Sediminicoccus rosea: one gene and its partner. The main gene of each other region encodes a partner of the protein of the gene in region 2 in a complex. Links are inferred from orthologs where the notes say so. Each region holds a gene or a part of one and is shown on either strand. Other genes may lie near its edges.

Region 1 (10,968 bases), 510 kb from region 2 along the record:
AGGTCTTGGCCATCGGGCCGAAGATGCGCCCCTCGATGCCGCCCATCGTGAAGAGCGGGATGAAGGCGACGATGACGATGAGCAGCGCGAAGAGGATGGGCTTGCCCACCTCGCTGCCCGCGCGGAGGATGATGAGCGAGATGCCGGACAACCCGCCCGCCGCCTGCCCGCCCGCATAGAGATGCGGGTTGCGCCGCGCCATGGCGAGGTGGCGGTAGATGTTCTCCACCATGATGATGGTCGCATCCACCAGCAGCCCGAAATCCAGCGCGCCGATGCTGAGCAGGTTGGCGCTCTCGCCGCGGGCCAGGATCACCAGCACGGCGAAGAAGAAGGCGAAGGGAATGGTGGCGGCGACGACGATGGCGCCCCTGAGATCACCCAGGAAGAGCCACTGGATGACGAGGATGAGCACCACGCCCACGATGATGTTGTGCACCACCATGTGCGTCGCGAGCTTCACCAGTTCCTCGCGGTCATAGATGGGCACGATGCGCACGCCCGGCGGCAGGATGCCGCCCGCATTGATGCGCGCGACCTCGGCCTGCACGCCATGGATGGTAGGCAGCGTCTGCTCGCCGCGCCGCATCAGCACGGTGGCCAGCACCACATCCTCATCCCTCTCATGTCCCGCGATGCCGAGGCGCGGCAGCGCGCCGATCTCGATGGTCGCGACATCGGAGAGCAGCACGGGCGTGCCATCGCTCGATGCGCTGAGGACGATGTTGCGGATGTCGTCCAGGCTGCGGATCAGGCCGATGCCCTGCACCACCGCGGCCTGCGGGCCGATCTGGATGGTGCCCGCCCCCACCGTCGCGTTGCCGCTGCGCACCGCCTCGATCACCGCCGGCAATTGCAGGCCGAAGGCGTTGAGGCGCGGCAGGTCGATGGTGACGGAGTAGGATTTGCTGCGGCCGCCGAAGCTCGTCACATCCACCACGCCGGGCACGCGCTTGAAGCGCCGCTCCAGCACCCATTCCTGCAGCACCTTCAGGTCATCGGGCGAGAAGCCGGGCGGGCCCACGACGCGGTAGCGCATGATCTCCCCGATGGGCGAGAGCGGGCTGATGGTGGGGTTGGCGCCATCCGGCAGGTCGCGCAGGACGGCGAGGCGGTTCAGCACCTGCTGCAGCGCCTGCTCATAGGTGTAGGCGAAGGTGAACTGCACCCGCACGTCGGACAGGCCGAAGAGGCTGGTCGAGCGGATCGAGTTCAGGTTGGGCAGCCCCGCCATTGCGAGCTCCACCGGGATGGAGACGTAGCGCTCGATCTCCTCGGCCGATTGCCCGGGGTTCTGCGTGATGATGACGACCTGCGGCGGCACCGGGTCCGGATAGGCCTCGATGTTCAGCTTCAGGAAGCCATAGGCGCCCACCGCCACGAAGGCGATGAAGAGCAGGATGACCAGCGCCCGCTGCTGCAGCGAAATGGCGACGATTTGACGCATTCAAGGTCCGATCAGATGGGTCGCGTGCCATGGCGGCGGGGCCCGGGTCCGTCACGGCGGCAAGGCGGCCCCGTGACCATGCGGTCAGTCGATCCGCGCCGCGCGGTCGATGAAGAGCGCGCCGCCGGTAACCAGCCGGTCCCCGCCCTGCACGCCGTCCTTCGCCTGGATCATGTCACCCGCGCGGATGCCGGGCGTGATGCGGCGCATGGTGAAGCGGCCCTCCGGCAGGGCCACCCAGACGAAAGCCTCCGAGCCGCGGAAGATCACGGCGCTGGCCGGCACGGCGGGCGAGCGTTCGGCGTCGCCCACCGAGATGCGGAAATTGGCGAACATCTCGGGCCGCAGCACGCCGTCCGGGTCCTGCACCTCGGCCATCACCGTCAGGCGCCGCGTCGCGGGATCGAGGCCGGCCGAGGTGCGGACGATGCGGGCCGGGAATTCGCGCCCGGGCAGCGCGCCCACCGTGACCTCCACCGGCTGGCCCACGCGGATCATCGGCACGTCCAGCTCACGGACATGGGCGACCAGCCACATGGTCGAGAGATCGGCGATGGTGAAGACCGGCTCGCCCTGCCCCGCCTGGACCCATTGTCCGGGGCCCACGCGGCGCTGCGTGATGGTGCCGGCGAGCGGCGCGGTGACCGTGATCAGCGCGCTCACCTGGCGCGTGCGCTCGATCTCGGCGATCTGCTCGGGCGTGCGGCCCAGGACGCGCAGGCGGTCCCGATACGCCTCGGCCTGGGCGAGGGCGCTGCGCGCATCCGCCTCGGCCGCGCTGGTGGCGGCGCGCGCCTGCTCGACATCGCGCTGCGAGGCGGCGCGTGCGGAGAAGAGGGATTGCTGCCGCGCCTCCTCGCGCCGCGCCTGCTCCAGCGCCACGCGCGTCTTCTGCACATTGTCGAGTGCCGCGAGCCATTCATTGGCGGCGGCCGTGATCTCGGGCGTCTCCACCTCGTAGAGGGACTGGCCCACCTCCACCCGGTCGCCCACGCGGGCGAAGGCACGGATCACGCGGCCGGTGAAGGGCGAGAGCATGGGCGTCGAGCGGTCATCATTATAGGCGATGCGGCCTTCGGCCAGGCGCTCGGGGCGGAATTCGCGCATCGCCACCGGCTCGATCCGCAGGGCCCGCATTTCATTCTCGTTCAGGCGGAACTCGCCGGCCGGCAGGCGCTCGGGCGCGGGGGCCTGGGCGGGCGGGGGCTCGGCCTGGTTCATGATGAACCAGGCGCCCGCCGCGAGCAGCGCCGCGAGGCCGATCCAGCGCCAGGGCACGCCACCGGCCTTGGCCTCCACGGGCGCCTCGGCCTGGACCTTGGTCTCGGCCTGCGTCTCGGCCTTGGCCCGTTCCTGGTGGATCACATTCATGCGGGTTCTGGACTTTCCAACGCGAAGGCGAACGGACAACGCAACTCACGCGCTGCCGGAACCTCGCGATGGGCCAGAAGATAAACGGAAGCTGAACGAGCCGGTAGCGATTAGAGTTAAAATCTTCGTCACGCAGCCGATCAGGTCAGGCCGGCAACAGCGGCTGCGGATCCAGCCAGACGCGATACCAGCTCAGGCTGAAATGCAGATGCGGCCCCGTGACGCGGCCGGTGGCGCCCATGGCGCCGATCCGCTGGCCCTGGCGCACATCCTCGCCCTGCCGCACCTCGATCGCCGAAAGATGCGCGTAGAGCGTGTTCACCCCATGCCCATGGTCCAGCACGATGAGCTGGCCGAAGAAATGGAAATCCGCCGCCAGCGTCACCTGGCCCGATTGCGCGGCAAGGATGGGCGTGCCGACCGGCCCCGCGACGTCGAGACCGTAGTGCGGCTGGCGCGGCTGGCCGTTCAGCACGCGCTGGCTGCCGAAGATGCCGCTGATCCGCCCCCGCGCCGGCCAGGCCAGGCCGCGGACGAAATCGGTGCGCCCGGAATCCAGGCCGCGCACGGCGGCAAGGCGCTCGCGCTCCGTCCGGATGCGCTCCAGCGCGGCGGCATCGGGCGTCACCTGGGCGGGGGGCAGGCCGGTGATGTGCTGCACATCCCACTCCCGCCGCGCGACGGCGATAGGGCGCGCCACGCCATTGGCCGTGAGCGTGGCCGAGGGCCCATGGTCCCGTCCGAAGCCGAGCGCGAAGAATCCCTCGGGCGAGACACGGACCGCCTGCCCATCCAGCGCGAGGCGTTGCCCCGCCGCCCCCTGTCCGATCAGCAGCGCGCCCTGCTGGGGCGTGCCGCGCCACTCGACCGCCCGCGCCGGACCGGCCCCGAGCATCAGGGCCGGCAGGGCAAGGGCGGCGCGGCGCCTCACAACAGGCTACCCTGCGTGGGCTTCGTGGTTCTCGGCTTGGCGCCCGCCGCGGTCGCCTTCACGGCGCCATCCTGGAAGGTCAGCGTCAGCGCCGCGCCGGGTGCGACCTGCGCGGCCTGGGTCAGCGCCGCGCCATCGGCCCCCTGCACCAGGGCGAAGCCGCGGGCGAGGACGGCATTGTAGCTGACCGCCTCCAGCCGGGCGGCGAGGCCCTCGACGCGCGCCGCCTGCTCGCGGATCAGCGCCTGCACCGGCACGGGCGAGAGGCGCGTGAGCGCCGGGGCGGATTGCCGCCGTGCGGCACCGCGCGCCCAGGCGGCCTGCATCCGCTGGTCCAGCGCGGAGAGCGCATGGCGGCCGGCCGCGATGGACTCGCGCGGGTGGCGCAGCCCTGCGCCAAGCCGCGCGACCGTCGCCCGCTTGCCGGCGACGAAGCCCGGCAGGGCCGCGCGCAGCCGCTCGCCACGGTCATCCAGGCGCTGGCGGAGCTGGTTCACCATGGCGGGCAGGTCGGGCAGGCCCGCCTCGGCGCGGGTCACATGCAGCCGCGCCTCGCGCAGGCGGGCGGTGATGCGGTTGTCCAGCCGCGCGCCGCGCTGGGCGAGATCGGCCGCCAGTTCCAGGCGCGCGGGCACCGCCATCTCGGCCGCGGCGGTGGGCGTCGGCGCGCGGCGGTCGCTCGCGAAATCGATCAGCGTCGTGTCGGTCTCGTGGCCGACGGCGGAGATGAGCGGGATGGTCGAGGCGGCGGCGGCACGGACCACCACCTCCTCGTTGAAGGCCATCAGATCCTCGAGCGAACCGCCGCCGCGCGCCACGATGATGACATCCGGGCGGGGGATCGGGCCATTCTCGGGCAGTTCGGAAAAGCCTCGGATGGCGGCGGCGATCTTTTCGGCCGCCCCCTCCCCCTGCACCGGCACGGGCCAGAGGATCACATGGCGCGGGAAGCGGCGGGCCAGCGTGGTGCGGATGTCCTGGATCACCGCGCCCTGCGGGCTGGTCACCACGCCGATGACGCGCGGGAGCAAGGGCAGCTTCCGCTTGCGCTCGGTCTCGAACAGCCCCTCCTTCAGGAGTGCGGCCTTCAGCGCCTCGATGCGGGCCAGCATGGCGCCGGCGCCGGCATATTCCAGCTTCTCGATGACGAGCTGGTACTTCGAGCGGTCGGCATAGGTGGAGAGGCGGCCGGTCGCCACCACCTCCATCCCGTTCTCCGGCCGCAGGCCGACGCGGGAGACGGCGCTCTTCCAGATCACCGCCTCGATCTTGGCGTTCTCTTCCTTGAGCGAGAGGTAGATGTGGCCGGAGGCATAGGGCTTGACCTCGGTCAGCTCGCCGCGGACCCGCACGCGGGCGAAGGCGCCCTCCAGGGTGCGCTTGATGGCCCCCGCCAACTCGCCCACACCATATTCGGGAACATTGGCGCCGATTCCATCCATACCCGACTTATAGGGGCGGAATTGGGTTTTGCAGAGGCGGTGTTGCGATGAAGGTTCTTGTTGTGGGCGGTGGCGGCCGTGAGCATGCCCTGTGCTGGGCCATCGCGGCCTCCCCCCTGCTGACGAAGCTGTGGTGCGCGCCGGGCAATCCGGGCATCGCGGAAGTGGCGGAATGCGTGGGAATCGGCGCGGAGGACATCCCCCGGATTGTCGTCTTCGCGCACGAAAATGCCGTGGACCTGGTGGTGGCCGGCCCCGAGGCACCGCTGACGCTGGGCCTGGCCGATGCCTGCGCCAAGGCCGGCATCCCCTGCTTCGGCCCGCGCGCGGCGGCGGCGCGACTCGAAGGCAGCAAGAGCTTCTTCAAGGAGATCGCCAATGCGGCCGGCGCCCCCACCGCCGTCCATGGCCGCTTCACCGAGGCCGAAGCCGCCCGCGCCCATATCCGCGCACAGGGCGCGCCCATCGTGGTGAAGGCCGATGGGCTCGCCGCCGGCAAGGGCGTGGTGGTGGCGACCACCGTCGCCGAGGCCGAGGAGGCCGTGACCGAGATGATGGAGGGCGGCATCCATGGCGAGGCGGGCCGCGTCGTCGTCATCGAGGAATGCCTGATCGGCGAGGAGATCAGCTTCTTCGCCCTCTGCGACGGCACGCATGCCATCCCCCTCGGCGCGGCGCAGGACCACAAGCGCGTGGGCGATGGCGACACCGGCCCCAATACTGGCGGCATGGGCGCCTATTCGCCGCCGCCCGCCTTCACCGAGGCACTGCAGGCCCAGGTCATGGCCACCTGCATCAACCCGGTCCTGGCCGAACTGGCGCGGCGCGGCACCCCCTTCCAGGGCGTGCTCTTCGCCGGGCTGATGCTGACGGCCGATGGCCCGAAGCTGCTGGAATTCAACGTCCGCTTCGGCGACCCGGAATGCCAGGCCCTGATGCTGCGCCTGCGCTCCGACCTGCTGCCCGCCCTGCTCGCCGCCACCCAGGGCGAGCTCAAGCATTTCGACCTGCGCTGGGAGAAGCTGGCGAGCCTGCTCGTGGTGATGGCGGCCGAGGGCTATCCCGGCACGCCGCGCAAGGGCACGGAGATCCGCGGCCTGGAGGAAGCGGCCCAGGTGCCCGGCGTGCAGATCTTCCATGCCGGCACGGCGCGGGACGAGGCCGGACGGCTGGTGGCCAATGGCGGACGCGTGCTGGGCATCGGCGCCACGGGCGCGACACTCGCCGAGGCCCGTGCCGCGGCCTATGCCGCGGTGGCCAAGGTGGATTGGCCCGAGGGCTTCTGCCGCAGCGACATCGGCTGGCGGGCCCTATAGGGCCGCTGCCGAGACCAGCAGGAAGAGCGGCCGCTCCCGCTCCTTCGCCCATTCAGGCCGGGACGCCACCTGCTCGGCACTCGGCCCGAATTCCTCGAGGCGCGCGAGCGCGAAGCCCGCGCCGACCAGACTGTTCAGCGTGGTGGCGAGGCTGCGGTGGTGCTTCACCACCCCGGGGACGAACCAATGCGTCTCGCGCGGGCCTTCCTCCAGATAGGCATCCACCGGCCAGGTGAGCCGCCCATCCGCCTCGCGCCGCCATCCCGGCGCGCGCGGCGCCATGAGCAGCGGATGCTCGATGGAAAAGACAAGCCGCCCGCCCGGCGCGAGCCCCTGCCGGATCGCTGCCAGCAGCCGCCCGAAATCCGCGACATAGTGGAAGGCGAGCGAGCTGAAGACGAGGTCGAACCGCGCCTCCGGCAGCGCCAGCGCCGCGAGATCGCCCTCCACATAGGTGATGCCCTCCCCCTCCGTGCGCGCCCGCGCCGCGTCCAGCATGCGGCGCGAGAGGTCGAGCCCCAGGACGCGGGCCGCGCCTGCCTGCCGCGCCCAGCGGCAGAACCAGCCATAGCCGCAGCCGAGATCGGCCACGCGCAGACCCTCGACCGGCGGCAGCATGGCCTGCAGGCGCGGCCATTCGGGCGCGCCGTCCAGTCCGAGGCGGGAGCGTTCGAGCCCCGCATAGCCGGCGAAGAAGGCCGGGTCGTCATAGATGTTCCGCGCCACAAACCGCACCCTTCCACCTTCCCGCCAGGGATGGCACCCTCCCTCCAAAGCAAGGAGGCCAGCCATGACCTACACCAATCCCGAGACCATCGCGCTGCATGGCGGCAGCCATCGCGCGGACCCGAACACCGGCTCCGTCGCCGTGCCGATCCACCAGACCACCTCCTTCCAGTTCCAGGACACGGGCCACGCGGCGCGCCTCTTCGGCCTGGCCGAGCTCGGCAACATCTACACCCGCATCATGAACCCGACCTGCGATGCGCTGGAGACGCGCATCGCGCAGCTCGAGGGCGGTGCGGCGGCGCTGGCGGTCGGCTCGGGCCAGGCGGCGACCAGCTTCTGCGTGATGAACCTCTGCGAGGCGGGCGACAACATCGTCAGCAGCACCGACCTCTATGGCGGCACCTACAACCTCTTCGCCAATACGCTGAAGCAGTTCGGCATCGAGGTGCGCTTCGTGGACCCGGCCGACCCCGAGGCCTTCGCGCGCGCGACCGATGCGCGCACCCGCTGCTACTACGCCGAGACGCTGCCGAACCCGAAGCTGCAGGTCTTCCCGATCGCGGAAGTGGCGGCCATCGGCCGGCGCCTGGGCGTGCCGCTGATCATGGACAACACGGCGGCCCCCATCATCTGCAAGCCCTTCCAGCATGGCGCGGCCATCGTCATGCACTCGACCACGAAGTGGATCGGCGGGCATGGCACCTCCATCGGCGGCATCGTGGTGGATGGCGGCAATTTCGACTGGGAGGCGGGCGGCGATCGCTTCCCCACGCTGAACAAGCCGGACCCCTCCTATCACGGCGCGGTCTGGTCGCAGGCGGCCAAGCCGCTCGGCCCCATCGCCTATATCCTCCGCATGCGCACCTGCCTGCTGCGCGACATCGGCGCGCCCATGGCGCCCTTCAACGCCTTCATGTTCCTGCAGGGCCTCGAGACGCTGCCGCTGCGGATGGAGCGGCATTGCAGCAACGCGATCCGCGTCGCGGCCTATCTCGCCGCGCATCCGAAGGTGAGCCGCGTGATCCACCCCTCGCTCGCCGAAGGCGAGGCGAAGCGCCGCGCCGAGGCCTATCTGAAGGGCGGCTATGGCAGCCTCATGGGATTCGAACTGAAGGGCGGCAAGGAAGCGGGCCAGGCCTTCATCGAGAAGCTCAAGATGTTCTACCATGTGGCGAATATCGGCGATGCGCGCAGCCTCGCCATCCATCCCGCCACCACCACCCACAGCCAGTTGAACGAGGCCGAGCAGGCGGCGAGCGGGGTCACGCCCGGCTATATCCGCCTCTCCATCGGCATCGAGCACATTGACGACATCCTGGCCGATCTCGAACAGGCGCTGGCGTGATGCATTACGCAGGCTCCTTCCCGACCACCCGCATGCGGCGCAACCGCCAGGATGCCTGGACGCGCGCCCTGGTCGCCGAGAACGCGCTGCATGTGAGTGACCTCATCTGGCCGATCTTCCTGACCGAAGGCAAAGGGCAGCGGGTCGAGGTTCCCTCCATGCCCGGCGTCTTCCGGGTCAGCACGGACGTCGTCGCCGAACATGTCGCGGAGGCGGCATCGCTCGGCATTCCGGCCGTGGCGCTCTTCCCCTACACGCCGATGGAATCCCGCGACGAGGACGGCACCGAGGCGCTGGACCCCGACAACCTCACCTGCCGCGCCGCCCGCGCGCTCAAGGCGGCGCATCCCGGTGTGGGCATCATCGGTGACATCGCGCTCGACACCTATACGCTGCACGCCCATGACGGCGTGGTCCGCAACGGCGAGGTCCATAACGAGGAGACCGTCGAGGCGCTGGTGACCATGTCCCTCAACTACGCCAAGGCCGGCGTGGACGTGGTCGCCCCTTCCGACATGATGGATGGCCGCATCGGCACCATCCGCCGCGCGCTCGACGCCGAGGGGCTGATCCACACGCGCATCATGTCCTACGCGGCGAAATACGCCTCGGGCTTCTACGCGCCCTTCCGCGACGCCATCGGCTCCCTCACCGGGCCAGACCGCACGGGGCCGAAGGACAAGAAGACCTACCAGATGGATCCCGCCAACACCGACGAGGCGCTGCGCGAAGTCGCACTCGACCTCGCCGAGGGCGCGGACATGGTGATGGTGAAGCCCGGCCTGCCCTATCTCGATGTGGTGCATCGCGTGCGCCGCGAATTCGGCGCGCCCACCTTCGTCTATCAGGTGAGCGGCGAGTACTCGATGCTCATGGCCGCCATCGAACGCGGCTGGCTCGATCATGACCGCGCGATGATGGAAAGCCTGATGTGCTTCAAGCGCGCCGGGGCCAATGGGATCCTCACCTATTTCGCGGTGAAGGCGGCGAAGATCATCAAGGCGGGATAGCGAAACAGGCCTCCGGCGGCTGGGGCCGCAAGGCCCCAGGCCCCAAAACATAGGCTTCCCCCAACCGAGGTGCCCTGCCATCCTGAGGGCACATAAACTGGGGGAAACCATGCCGTCACGTCGCCAGCTCCTCGCCACGGGCCTCGCACTGCTGCCCGTACCCGCACTCGCCCAGGCCTGGCGCCCCACGCGGCCCATCCGCCTCATCGTGCCCTTCGCGCCCGGCGGCTCCAACGACATCGTGGGCCGCATCGTGGGCGAAGCGGCAGGCCAGATCCTGGGCCAGCCCGTTGTCATCGAGAACCGCGCCGGTGCCGGCAGCGTCATCGGCGCCGAAGCCGCGGCCCGCGCGGCCCCCGACGGCCAGACGCTGCTCATCAACTCCTCCCTGCCGACCGTGCCCGCCATCGTGGCCCGCGTGCCCTACAACACGCTGGAGGACTTCACCGGCATCGCCGTCGCCGGCTTCTCGCCCTACGTCCTCGTCGTGAACCCGCAGGTGCCCGCCCGCACAGCGCAGGAGCTGGTGGCCCTGATGCGGGCCTCACCGCAGAACTACCACATCGCCGCGACCGGCAATGGCAGCGGCGTGCATGTGGCGGCCGAGCTGTTCCGCTCCATCGCGCGCGTGCAGTCGGACGTCGTGCATTACCGCGGCGGCGGCCCCTCCGTCGCCGCGCTCGTCTCGGGTGAGGTGAAGGTCGGCCTGCCCACCATGGCCTCCTCCATCGGCCAGGTGCGCGGCGGCGCGCTGCGGGCGCTGGCCGTGCTGGCGGATGCGCGCACGCCCGTCCTGCCCGACGTTCCGACCACGGCTGAAGCCGGGCTCTCCGGCGTGGTGCTGGAGGAGTATTTCCCGATCGTCGCCCCGGCGCAGACGCCGGCCCCGGTCGTCGCCGCCCTGGGCGAGGCCTTTCGCACCGCCGTGCAGCAGACCGCCTCCCGCCTCGCGGAGCTTGCGGGCGTCACGCCGCGCGCGGGCTATGACACGCCGGCGCAGGTGATGGCGCTGGTCCGGGCGAGCATCACGCAGCAGACGGCGATCCTGCGGGCGGCCGGCGTGCAGCCCGAATAGGCTCAGCCCGGATCGAGCCGCGCGAGGCGGGGCGCGAGGCGCGGCACCGCCGCGATCACCGGCCGCGCCTCGGCCAGGGCGGCGCGCGCCTCCTCGGCGCGGCCCAGCGCCCGCAGCGCCTCCACCCGGCCGAGCTGCGCCTCGCCCCAAAGCGGCGCCTGGGCGAGCGCTGCCTCATAGGCGGCCAGGGCGGCGGCGGGCTGCCCCCCGGCCAGCAGCACATCCCCCAGCAGGGTATGGGCCGAGGCGTTCTTCGCGTCCTCGGCCACCGCGCGCCGGGCCAGTGGCAGCGCCTCCCTGGC
Region 2 (10,770 bases):
AAGAAGCCATGCCGCGCGGTGAGGCCGCCATGGGTGAGGAATTCGGCCATCACGCCTCGAATCCGGTTGGGGTGGGCAGGGCAGGGTGCGCGAGGACCAGCGCCTTGAACAGCCGCCCCATCCCCTCGGGCGCGACGAGGCGCTGCGCCGCCGCCAGGATCGTCCCCGCCTGGCGCGGCGCGCTCTGCGCCAGCATGGCGCTGCGCGCCATGAGGCCGAGGCGCTGGAGGAAGACGCCCATGGGCAGCGGGCCATGCGCGGCCGCCCCCGCCGCCCGCCCGGCGGCGGCGAGGGCCGCGAAATCCACATGCGCCGTGATGTCGGCCGTGCCGGGCTCGCTCAGCGGGTCGCAGGCGGCGTTGTCGCGCAGCGCCTGGAGCGTGTCGCCGAGGCCGCTCTCGGCGGGGCCGTAATCCAGCGCCAGCAGGGCTCCGCCCTGGGCCGCGAGGCGCGCGCCAAGCGCCAGGGCGACGTCCCGCGCCGCCTCACCGACTTCGCGGATGCTGCCATCGGGGGCTGGCTCCATGTGATCGCAGGGCTGCTCGACGAAGGCGCCACCCAGCACATACCGCTCGCGCCAGCCCTCGGCCCGGCGGATGAATTGCCGGATCGGCAGGGCGTCGAAAAATTCATTGGCCAGGATGATCGCGGGCCCGGGCGGGAGGCCGTCCACCGCCGCATGCCAGCCCGCCACGCGCGGCCCGAGCTTCGCCGCCTGGGCGGCGCGCAGCGCGGGCGAGGTCTCGACCAGGTGCAGCGCCAGTGCGCGGCCGAATTCCGGCACCATCTGGTCCACCGCGCGCAGCGCATCGGCCATCAGGGTGCCGCGCCCAGGGCCGAGTTCCGCCAGCACGACGCGCCCTGGCGCGCCCATCGCCTGCCAGGTGACGGCGGCCCAGAGGCCCAGGCACTCGCCGAAGGCCTGGCTCATCTCGGGTGCGGTGGTGAAGTCGCGGCCGATGCCTTCGCCGCCCGCGTAATAGGCGGCCGCCGCGCGGGCCATGAAGGCGTCCAGGCGTTCCATTATCCCGCCCGGCGCGCCCGCCAGATGAGGAAGCCGCCCACCAGCACCATGGGGAGGCTCAGCAGCTGGCCCATGGTGATGCCGGCCAGCAGGAAGCCCAGATGCGCATCCGGTTCGCGGAAGAATTCGCCCAGCAGCCGTGCCACGCCGTAGCCCGCCAGCAGTGCGCCGGTCAGCAGCCCGGTGCGCGCCCGGTTGGCCGCATTGCTCCAGAGGATCAGCATAAGCGCAAAGAGGGCGATCCCCTCCAGCCCCGCCTGGTAGAGCTGGCTCGGGTGGCGGGGCAGCTGCAGCCGGTCCGCCGGGAAGACCATGGCCCAGGAGACGTCCGTGGCGCGGCCCCAGAGCTCGCCATTGATGAAGTTGGCGAGCCGCCCGAAGAACAGTCCGATCGGCACCACCACGGCCACGCGGTCGCCCAGGCGCAGCGGATCGAGCTTCTGGTTCCGGCAGAAAAGCAGTGTCGCGATGATCACGCCGAGCGCACCGCCGTGGAAGGCCATGCCGCCCTGCCACACCATGAGCGCTTCCAGCGGATGGAAGATGTAGTGCCCCGGCCGGTAGAACAGCACATAGCCCAGGCGCCCGCCCAGGATGATGCCGAGCGTGGCCCAGGTGACATAGTCATCCACCTGCTGCGCCGTCGCCGCCTGGGGCTCGGCCTGGGCCAGCCGCCGCAGCAGCCGCCAGCCGAGCACGATGCCGGCGATATAGGCCAGCGCATACCAGCGGATGGCCAGAGGGCCGATCTGGAGGGCGATCGGATCGATCTGCGGGAATTCGAGCATGGCGGGATGGGTAGCCCGCCCGGGGCGGCAAGTCACGGCGGCCCAGGAAAAAAGGGCTTCCGCCAACTGGGGCCGCGAGGCCCCAGACCCCAGGAGTCAGGGGGCGCGCAGGACGGCCGCGCAGGCTGTGGGCAAACTCGGCGGCGGGCCCGGGGGGCGCGGGCGCACCATGGGGCGGCGGGCCTCCTCGGAGAGCCACCACTCCAGGCTCGCGTCACACCCGTCCCCGGCAGGGATCGGGTTCGCCTCGCGGCACTCGGGCGAACCCGCCGGGCAGCGGATGCGGATATGCATGTGGCTGTCATGCCCGCGCCAGGGGCGCACCCGGTGCAGCCAGGATTCGCCCCGGTGCCGCTCGCAGAGGCTGCGCTTGATGCCGTGGTTCACCAGCACGAGATGCACGCCGGGGCTCTCCGCTGCCATGCGGATCAGCCGCGCATGCTGCGGCGTGAAGCGCGCATTCACCCCGCTCTGGTCCGGCAGGACCAGGCTCGGCACGTCGATATCTTCCCGCGCCGCGCGGTTCATTGCGGGCTTGGGCGTGAGGTCGAGCCAGATGTCCACATCGAGGCCCGTCTGGTGGCTCGCATGCATGCTGGGCATGGGCCCGCCGCGCGGCTGCGCGAGGTCCCCGATCCAGAGGTCGGGCATGCCGGCGGCGCGGGTGCGGCTCGCAAGGTCGCGCGTGAAGCGGATCAGGTCGGGGTGGCCCCAATGCCGGTTCCGCGAGATCCGCACCGCCTGGTAGCCCGGCCCCTCGGGCGGGAGCTGCACGGCGCCGGCGAGGCAGCCCAGCGTCGTCGTGCCGATCACCTTGGCCGGACCGGGCGAGGGGGTGCTCACCTGGGCCCAGCTGGCGGCGGGCTGCGCTTCAGCGGCCGGCGCCAGCAGCAGCAGCGCGAGCAGCCAGCGCCTCACCGGCCGCGCGCCAGGATGGTGGTGGTGGAACGCCCCGGCAGCAGGTCCAGCAGGATGGTCCGCCCACCCCAGGAGGCGACTTCCGGCGCGCCCACCACCTGCTCGATCGTGTAGTCGCTGCCCTTGAACAGCCGGTCCGGCCGCAGCGCCAGGATGGCTTCCAGCGGCGTGTCCTCCGGGAAGGCGATCACGGCATCCACGCTGGCCAGCGCCGCGATCACCGCCGCGCGATCCTCCAGCGGGTTCACCGGGCGGCCGGCGCCCTTGAGGCGCGTGACGGAGGAATCGTCGTTCAGCGCCACCACCAGCCGGTCGCATTCGGCACGCGCCGCGCGCAGCATGCGGGTGTGGCCGGCATGCAGGATGTCGAAGCAACCATTGGCGAAGCCGACGCGCAGCCCCTGCGCGCGCCAGGATTCCACCAGGCGCTGCGCGGCCGGCCAGGTCAGGATCTCGCCCGTCGCCCCTTCCAGCTCGCGCATGGCGTGATCCAGCTCCGCGGCCGAACAGGTGGCGGTGCCGAGCTTGCCGACCACGACGCCCGCCGCCGCATTGGCCGCGCGCATCGCGCCCTCCATGCCGAGGCCGGCCGCAACACCCAGCGCCAGGGTGGCGATGACCGTGTCCCCTGCGCCCGAGACATCGAAGACCTCGCGTGCCATGGCGGGCACGGTCACGGCGGGCGCGTCGCGGCGGACCAGCATCATGCCCTTCTCGCTGCGGGTGGCGAGCACGGCATCCACGGCCACGGCGGCGAGCACGGCGCGGGCGGCGGCCTCGCATTCGGCATCGGAGGCGACCGGCATGCCGGTGGCTTCGGCGAGTTCCGAGGCGTTGGGCGTCAGGCAGGTGGCGCCGGCATAGCGGGTGAAGTCACGCCCCTTGGGGTCGGCCAGCACCGGGATGCCGCGCGCGCGCGCGGCGGCGATGGCGGCGGCCAGCACGGGCGGCGTCAGCACGCCCTTGCCATAGTCCGAAAGGATCAGCGCCTCGGCCCCCGGCAGCAGCGCGCCCAGCCGGGCGGCGATTGCGGCCTGCTCGGCCGCATCCGCCTCGCGCCGCTCCTCCTCATCCACCCGCACCACCTGCTGGCGGGCGGCGATGACGCGCAGCTTCACCGTCGTGCGGCGGGCGTCGCTGCGCAGCAGATGCCCGGCCTCGCCCAGCAGCCCCGCGATCTCGGTGCCTTCCGCATCCTCGCCGACCAGCGCCACCAGCGCGGCCTCGCCCCCCAGCGCCTGGATGTTGCGCGCGACATTGCCGGCACCACCCGCCATGGACTGCGTGCGCTTGAGGCGCACGACAGGCACTGGCGCCTCGGGCGAGAGCCGGTTCGCATCGCCATAGAGGAAGCGGTCCAGCATGACATCGCCGAGGCAGATGATGCGGCGTCCGGAGAGATCGAGCATGGCGGGCTTCTACGCCCCCCGCCTCAGACCGGGAAGCGTTCCAGGATCTCGATCGAGATGTTCTCGGGCCCGCGGATGAAGCAGATTCGGATGCCCGGGCGCGGCTCGTTGGGCTCCATGGTGAAGGTCACGCCCTTGGCCTTCAGCTTCGCGACATAGGCATCGAGCCCCGTCACCGAAAAGCCGAAATGGTCAATGCCGAGATAGGGCGCGGAGGGGGCAGGGGCCGCGTCCTTGCCTTCGGGCAGCAGGAAGATGTTGATGCCGCCGAGCTTGAGGTCCACGCGCGGCTGGCCCTGCTGCATGGAGCGGATGACCTCGGCGCCCAGCATCTCCTCGAACCAGAGGGCGGTGGCCTCCGGGCTCGGGCAGCGCAGGTGGATATGGTCGAAGCTGAGCGCGGACATGGGCGATTCCTCCAGGGATGGCGACCGGGAGGGTAGAGGAGTTTCGCCCGGTGGGTAGAGTGCAGCCCGCCAGGAGAACCCGCATGACCGAGCCACCCCGCATCCTCTCGACCCTCGCCGTCATGGCCCTGCTGCGCGAATGGCTGCCCGAGGCGGGGGAGCCCCGGCCCGAGGTGGTGTTCAACCCGACCGCGCGCCTGATGCAGCAGATGGCCGAGGGGCTGACCGGCGACATCGCCATCCTGACCGAGGCGGGGATCGAGGAATTGACGGCGAGCGGCGTCCTGGCCGCCGGCACACGCCGGGACCTGGCGCGCTCGGCCATCGGCATGGCGGTGCCGCCGGGCGCGCCGCATCCGGATATCTCCAGCGTCGCCGCACTCCGCGCCACGCTGCTGGCCGCGCCCAGCCTGGTCTATTCCCGCGCGGGGGCGAGCGGCATCTTCTTTGCGGAACTGATCGAGCGGCTCGGCATCGCGGCCGAGGTGAACGCCAAGGCCACCATCATCCCGCATGGCTTCACCGCCGAGGTCGCGGCGCGCGGCGAGGCCGCACTCGCCATCCAGCAGGTGAGCGAACTCATGGCCGTCCCGGGCGTGGACATCGTCGGCAAGCTGCCGGAGGCGGCGAACACCTACGCCATCTTCTCCGCCGCCCGCTTCACCGCCGCGCGGCCCGGGGCGCAGGGGCTGCTGGACCGCATGGCGGCGGCGATGACGCCCGCGCGCCTCGCGGCGCATGGCCTCGACCCGGCCTGAGGCTTTTTCCTTGCGGGCGCACGGCGGCGCGCCGCATCCTCTCTGGCCGGGATACGCGAAGGAAACGGCCATGAGCCAATGCATCGTCATCGTGCAGTTCGACCTGCCCAAGCGCAGCGAGGAACAGGCCATCCGCGGCGCCGTCGCGACCGCGCCGATCTATCGCGAGCTCGCCCGCAAGGGGCTGATCCGCAAGAACTACCTGAATGGCGAGGCGGGCACGGGCGGCGTCTATCTCTGGGAAAGCCGCGCGGATGCCGAGGCCTGGTTCACCGAGGAGCGCATCGGCCAGCTCACCGAGCGCTTCGGCGTGCGCCCGCGCCTCACCTGGTACGACACCCATGTGACCGTGGAGAACCCGGCGGAGGAAGTGCGGGTGAATGGGCGCGTGGTGGAGCCGGCGGGCTAGGCTCAGCCGAACACCGCGCCGATCAGGAATTCGCGATTGCCCTCGGGGCCGAGCAGCGGGCTCGGCTCCACGCCCAGCACGCGCCAGCCGGGCAGTTCGGCCCACCAGGCGCTGATCTCGTGGCAGACGCGGCGATGCACGCCCGCATCCCGCACCACGCCCCCCTTGGCGATGGCCGGCCCCACCTCGAATTGCGGCTTGATGAGGGCCACGGCCCAGGCGCCCGGTCGGCACAGCGCCAGGGCGGCGGGCAGCACCACGCGCAGGCCGATGAAGCTCGCATCGCAGACCAGCACATCCAGCGGAGGCACTTGGCCCGGCTCCAGATGGCGCGCGTTGACGCGCTCCATCACCGTTACGCGCGGATCATTGCGCAGCTTCCAGGCGAGCTGCCCATGCCCCACATCCACCGCGTAGACATGCGCGGCGCCGTGATGCAGCAGCACGTCGGTGAAGCCGCCGGTCGAAGCGCCGAGGTCCAGGCAGGTCTTCCCCTCCGGCGATAGACCGAAATGCGCGATGCCATGGGCAAGCTTCACCCCGCCGCGCGAGACCCAGGGGTGGTCCTGCCCGCGCAGCTCCAGTGGCCGCCCCTCGGCGATAACATCGCCCGGCTTGTTGATCCGGACCTCGCCCGAATAGACGAGGCCCGCCATGATCAGTGCCTGGGCACGGGTGCGGGATTCAGCGAGCCCGCGCTCGACGAGCGCGAGGTCGGCCCGCTGCTTGGCGGCCACGCCCGGGCCCTCGTTGTTACGCCCGCGCCGGCTCCGCCAGGGCTTCCTTGCCCAGCGCCGCCAGCGCCATCGCGGTGATGTGCGGCGCGTTCAGCCCGGCCAGGTCGTACTGCTTCTTCGGATTGTCGTGATCAATCCAGATGTCCGGCAGCGTCATCGGGCGGAACTTCAGCCCGTGATCCAGCAGGCCGCGCAGCGCCAGGTGGTGCATGACGAGGCCGCCGAAGCCGTTCACGCTGCCTTCCTCGATGGTGATCAGCACCTCATGGTGGCGGGCCAGCTGCTCGACCAGCGCGGTGTCGAGCGGCTTCGCGAAGCGCGCATCGGCGACGGTGCAGGAGAGGCCGAAGGTGGCCAGCTCATCCGCCGCCTTCAGGCATTCCTGCAGGCGCGCGCCATAGCTGAGGATGGCGATCTTGGTGCCCTCGCGGATGATGCGCCCTTTGCCGATGGGCAGCACGCTGCCCCGCGCCGGCAGCGGCTCGAGCGCAAAGCCCTCGCCGCGCGGATAGCGCACGCCCGATGGCGCGTCGTCGATCTGCGCCATGGTCGCGATCATGTGGGCCAGCTCCACCTCGCAGCTCGGCGCCATCAGCACCATGCCCGGCAGGCAGCCGAGATAGGCGATGTCGAAGCTGCCGGCATGCGTCGCGCCATCGGCGCCGACCAGGCCCGCGCGGTCCATCGCGAAGCGCACGGGCAGGCCCTGCAGCGCCACGTCATGCACCACCTGGTCATAGCCGCGCTGGAGGAAGGTGGAATAGATCGCGCAGAAGGGCTTCATCCCCTCGGTCGCCATGCCGGCGGCGAAGGTGACGGCGTGCTGCTCGGCGATGCCGACATCGAAGCAGCGGTCCGGGAAGCGCTTGGCGAACATGTCGAGGCTGGTGCCCGACGGCATGGCGGCATTCACCGCCACGATCCGCTCATCATGCTCGGCTTCGGCGATCAGCGATTGCGCGAAGACCTTCTGGTAGACGGGCGGGCCGGGCGGTGCCTTCTGCTGCTCGCCCGTGACGACGTTGAACTTCTGCACGCCGTGATACTTGTCGCCCGAGGTCTCGGCCGGCGCATAGCCCTTGCCCTTCTGCGTGACCGCATGGACCAGGAAGGGGCCCTTGTGGTCCGTGTCGCGCAGGTTGCGCAGCACGGGCAGCAGGTGGTCCATGTTGTGGCCGTCGATCGGGCCCACATAGTAGAAGCCCATCTCCTCAAAGAGGGTGCCGCCGGTCAGCAGGCCGCGGGCATACTCATCGGCGCGCTTGGCCACGCGCTCGATGGGCCCCGGGAAGTTCTTCGCGATCTTCGCCGCGAAGTCGCGCACCGATAGGAAGGGGCGAGACGAGATGGTGCGGCTCAGATAGGCCGACATCGCGCCCACGGGTGGCGCGATGGACATGTCATTGTCGTTCAGGATGACGATGAGGTTGGCCTTCTCGGCCCCCGCATTGTTCATCGCCTCATAGGCCATGCCGGCCGACATCGAGCCGTCGCCGATCACGGCGATGACGTTGCGCGGGCGGTCCTGCAGCTCGCTCGCCACCGCCATGCCGAGGCCGGCCGAGATGCTGGTGCTGGAATGCGCGGCACCGAAGGGGTCGTATTCGCTCTCGCTGCGCTTGGTGAAGCCCGAGAGGCCGCCGCCCTGGCGCAGCGTGCGGATGCGGTCCCGCCGGCCGGTCAGGATCTTGTGCGGGTAGCACTGGTGGCCGACATCCCAGATCAGCCGGTCATGCGGCGTCTCGAAGACGGCATGGATGGCAACCGTGAGTTCCACCACGCCGAGCGAGGAGCCGAGATGCCCGCCGGTGACGGAGACGGTGCTGATGGTCTCGGCACGCAGCTCATCGGCCAGCTGGCGCAGCTGGTCGGCCGAGAAATTGCGCATGTCGGCGGGGACACGGACGCGGTCCAGCAGAGGGGTTGCGGGGCGGTCTTGCATTTAACTTCTCCGCTCGATCACGTAGTCGGCCAGCGCCCGCAGCAGATCGGCGCGCTCCCCGAAGATTTCGATATGGTCCCGCGCCTGCGCCACCAGGCGCTCGGCCTGCATGCGCGCGCGTTCGATGCCCAGCAGGCCGACCAGGGTCGCCTTGCCGGCATCGGCATCCTTGGCCGTCGCCTTGCCCATCGCTTCCGTGCTGGCGGTCGCGTCCAGCAGGTCATCGGCGATCTGGAAGGCGGCGCCCAGATCCCGGCCATAGGCGGCGAGCGCATGGCGCTGCGCGGCGGCGGCCTTGCCAAGCACGGCGCCGGCCTCGGCCGAGAATTCGATCAGCTTGCCGGTCTTGAGCAGCTGGAGGCGGCCGATGGCCGGCTCGTCCAGCGGCTCGGCCGCCTGCTCGGCCATGATGTCGAGCATCTGGCCGCCGCACATGCCGCGCGGGCCCGCCGCGCGCGCCAACATGCGGACCAGCTCGATCCGCACGGCGGGGTCGGGGTGCGTCGCCTCGTCGGCCAGCACGGTGAAGGCGTGGCATTGCAGCGAATCGCCCGCGAGGATCGCGGTCGCCTCGTCGAAGGCCTTGTGGCTGGTGGGCTTGCCGCGCCGGAGGTCGTCATTGTCCATGGCGGGCAGGTCGTCGTGGATGAGGCTGTAGGCGTGCATCATCTCGATCGCGGATGCGACCCGCAGCGCCGCGCTGCGCGAGACGCCGAACTGCTTCGCCCCCTCCAACACCAGGAAGCCGCGCATGCGCTTGCCGCCACCGATGGTGGAATAGCGCATCGCCTCGAAAAGCCGGGCCTCGTCGCCCTCCACCACGGGGAGGAGCTGGTCGAGGGCCTCATCGATATCCTGGGCGGCCTCGGTCAGGGCGGCCGCGAGAGAGGCGGCGGAAGCGCCACCGATCACCATGGTCATTCGAACGGATAATCCTATTCCACATCCCTCAGGGTGAGGCCCACCCCGCCTTCGACTACGGCCTGAACCTTGGCCTCGGCCTCGGCGAGCTTCGCCTCGCAATGGCGACGCAGCGCCGTGCCCCGCTCATATTCGGAAATCGCCTGCGCGAGCGTGCTTCGTCCGCCCTCCAGTGACTTCACGATGCCTTCGAGTTGGCTCAGTGCCTCCTCGAAGGAGAGTTCCGACACATCGCCATCCACCTGCTCCGGCGGACGCGACGCTTGATGCGCAGACATCGAACGCTCCCTAAACCAAACTGCACTCCGGCTCCGGATGTTTGCAGCCTGATGACCCCGGCAAGTCGCAGCAAACCGAAATTCAGCGGGCAACACAACCAGGACGTTCTGTCAGCTTTGCAACAATGCCCGGACATGGGCGGCGGCAGACTGTGCGAGCGCCTGGAGATCATAGCCGCCCTCCAGCAGGCTGACCACCCGGCCCGCGCAGCGGCGCTCGGCGATCCCGCACAACTCACTGGTCAACCAAGCGAAATCCGCCTCCGTCAGGCGCAGCTGCGCGAGTGGATCGCGCGCATGCGCATCGAATCCCGCCGAGATGACGATCAGCTCCGGCGCGAAGGCCTCGATGGCCGGCAAAAGTGTTTCCGACCAAGCACGTCGGAACTCCGCGCCCGAGGCGCCAGGGGGCAGGGGGGCGTTGTGGATATTGCCCACTCCCGTCTCCGAGGCCGCGCCCGTGCCGGGATAGAGCGGCATCTGGTGGCTGGAGGCGAAGAGGATGCTGGGATCGTCCTGCGTGCAATCCTGGCTGCCATTGCCGTGATGCACGTCGAAATCGCAGATGGCGACGCGGCCCAGGCCATGCACCGCCTGGGCGTGGCGGGCCGCGATCACCGCATTGGCGAAGAGGCAGAAGCCCATGGGGCGGCGATGCTCGGCATGGTGGCCGGGCGGGCGGGTCGCGCAGAAGGCGCGGCGCACCTTGCCTTCGCAGACCTCGTCCACCGCGCGCACCGCGGCGCCGGCGGCCAGAAGGGCGGCGCGGGCGCTGCCGCTGCACATGATGGTGTCGGCATCCAGTGCCACGTACTCGCCCTCCGGCGGGCGGACGCCGAGGATGGCGGCGACATAATCGGCCGGATGGGCGCGGCAGAGCTGCTCCTCCGTCGCTTCCTCGGGCTGGTCGCGGATGAGTTCGGCGAATTCCTCGCGGTCCAGCGCCTGGAGCACGGCGCGCAGCCGGTCGGGGCATTCCGGATGGCCCTCGCCCATCTCATGGGCCAGGCAGTCGCGATGGGTGAGAAGAAGGACGCTCACGGCTCGGCCCGCCGGCGCAGGACGAAGCGGAAGCCCTCATCCTCCTCGGCCCAGGCCAGCAGCTCGTGCCCGGTCTCCTGGGCATAGGCGTGGAAATCCTTCACCGCGGCCGGGTCGGTCGCCAGCACGGCGAGCGTG

What was found.
Region 1: the proteins of R9Z33_RS13070 (region 2) and xseA are in contact, whole or in part, in a cryo-EM structure (PDB 8TXR), measured with the Escherichia coli proteins. The link is inferred for Sediminicoccus rosea from one-to-one orthologs.

What each region holds. Positions count from the first base shown.
Region 1 is NZ_CP137852.1:3,226,382-3,237,349, forward strand. The notes cover bases 2,969-5,946. They hold xseA (exodeoxyribonuclease VII large subunit), read right to left. Parts: upstream 5,192-5,946; coding sequence 3,746-5,191; downstream 2,969-3,745. Other genes in these bases: R9Z33_RS15600 (M23 family metallopeptidase), read right to left, coding at 2,969-3,749; purD (phosphoribosylamine--glycine ligase), read left to right, coding at 5,239-5,946. Also shown: R9Z33_RS15590 (efflux RND transporter permease subunit), read right to left, coding at 1-1,447; R9Z33_RS15595 (efflux RND transporter periplasmic adaptor subunit), read right to left, coding at 1,532-2,818; more of R9Z33_RS15600, read right to left, coding at 2,964-2,968; more of purD, read left to right, coding at 5,947-6,507; R9Z33_RS15615 (class I SAM-dependent methyltransferase), read right to left, coding at 6,502-7,242; R9Z33_RS15620 (O-acetylhomoserine aminocarboxypropyltransferase/cysteine synthase family protein), read left to right, coding at 7,298-8,581; hemB (porphobilinogen synthase), read left to right, coding at 8,581-9,591; R9Z33_RS15630 (Bug family tripartite tricarboxylate transporter substrate binding protein), read left to right, coding at 9,701-10,666; R9Z33_RS15635 (tetratricopeptide repeat protein), read right to left, coding at 10,669-10,968. UniProt on the Escherichia coli protein: Bidirectionally degrades single-stranded DNA into large acid-insoluble oligonucleotides, which are then degraded further into small acid-soluble oligonucleotides.
Region 2 is NZ_CP137852.1:2,706,854-2,717,623, forward strand. The notes cover bases 7,960-10,739. They hold R9Z33_RS13070 (exodeoxyribonuclease VII small subunit), read right to left. Parts: upstream 9,592-10,739; coding sequence 9,328-9,591; downstream 7,960-9,327. Other genes in these bases: dxs (1-deoxy-D-xylulose-5-phosphate synthase), read right to left, coding at 7,960-8,392; R9Z33_RS13065 (polyprenyl synthetase family protein), read right to left, coding at 8,393-9,313; R9Z33_RS13075 (histone deacetylase family protein), read right to left, coding at 9,703-10,632; R9Z33_RS13080 (sulfurtransferase TusA family protein), read right to left, coding at 10,629-10,739. Also shown: peptidoglycan editing factor PgeF, read right to left, coding at 1-50; R9Z33_RS13020 (class I SAM-dependent methyltransferase), read right to left, coding at 50-1,024; lgt (prolipoprotein diacylglyceryl transferase), read right to left, coding at 1,024-1,812; mepA (penicillin-insensitive murein endopeptidase), read right to left, coding at 1,909-2,730; rfaE1 (D-glycero-beta-D-manno-heptose-7-phosphate kinase), read right to left, coding at 2,727-4,139; R9Z33_RS13040 (VOC family protein), read right to left, coding at 4,163-4,546; R9Z33_RS13045 (substrate-binding domain-containing protein), read left to right, coding at 4,630-5,304; R9Z33_RS13050 (hypothetical protein), read left to right, coding at 5,375-5,713; R9Z33_RS13055 (TlyA family RNA methyltransferase), read right to left, coding at 5,716-6,450; more of dxs, read right to left, coding at 6,467-7,959; more of R9Z33_RS13080, read right to left, coding at 10,740-10,770. UniProt on the Escherichia coli protein: Bidirectionally degrades single-stranded DNA into large acid-insoluble oligonucleotides, which are then degraded further into small acid-soluble oligonucleotides.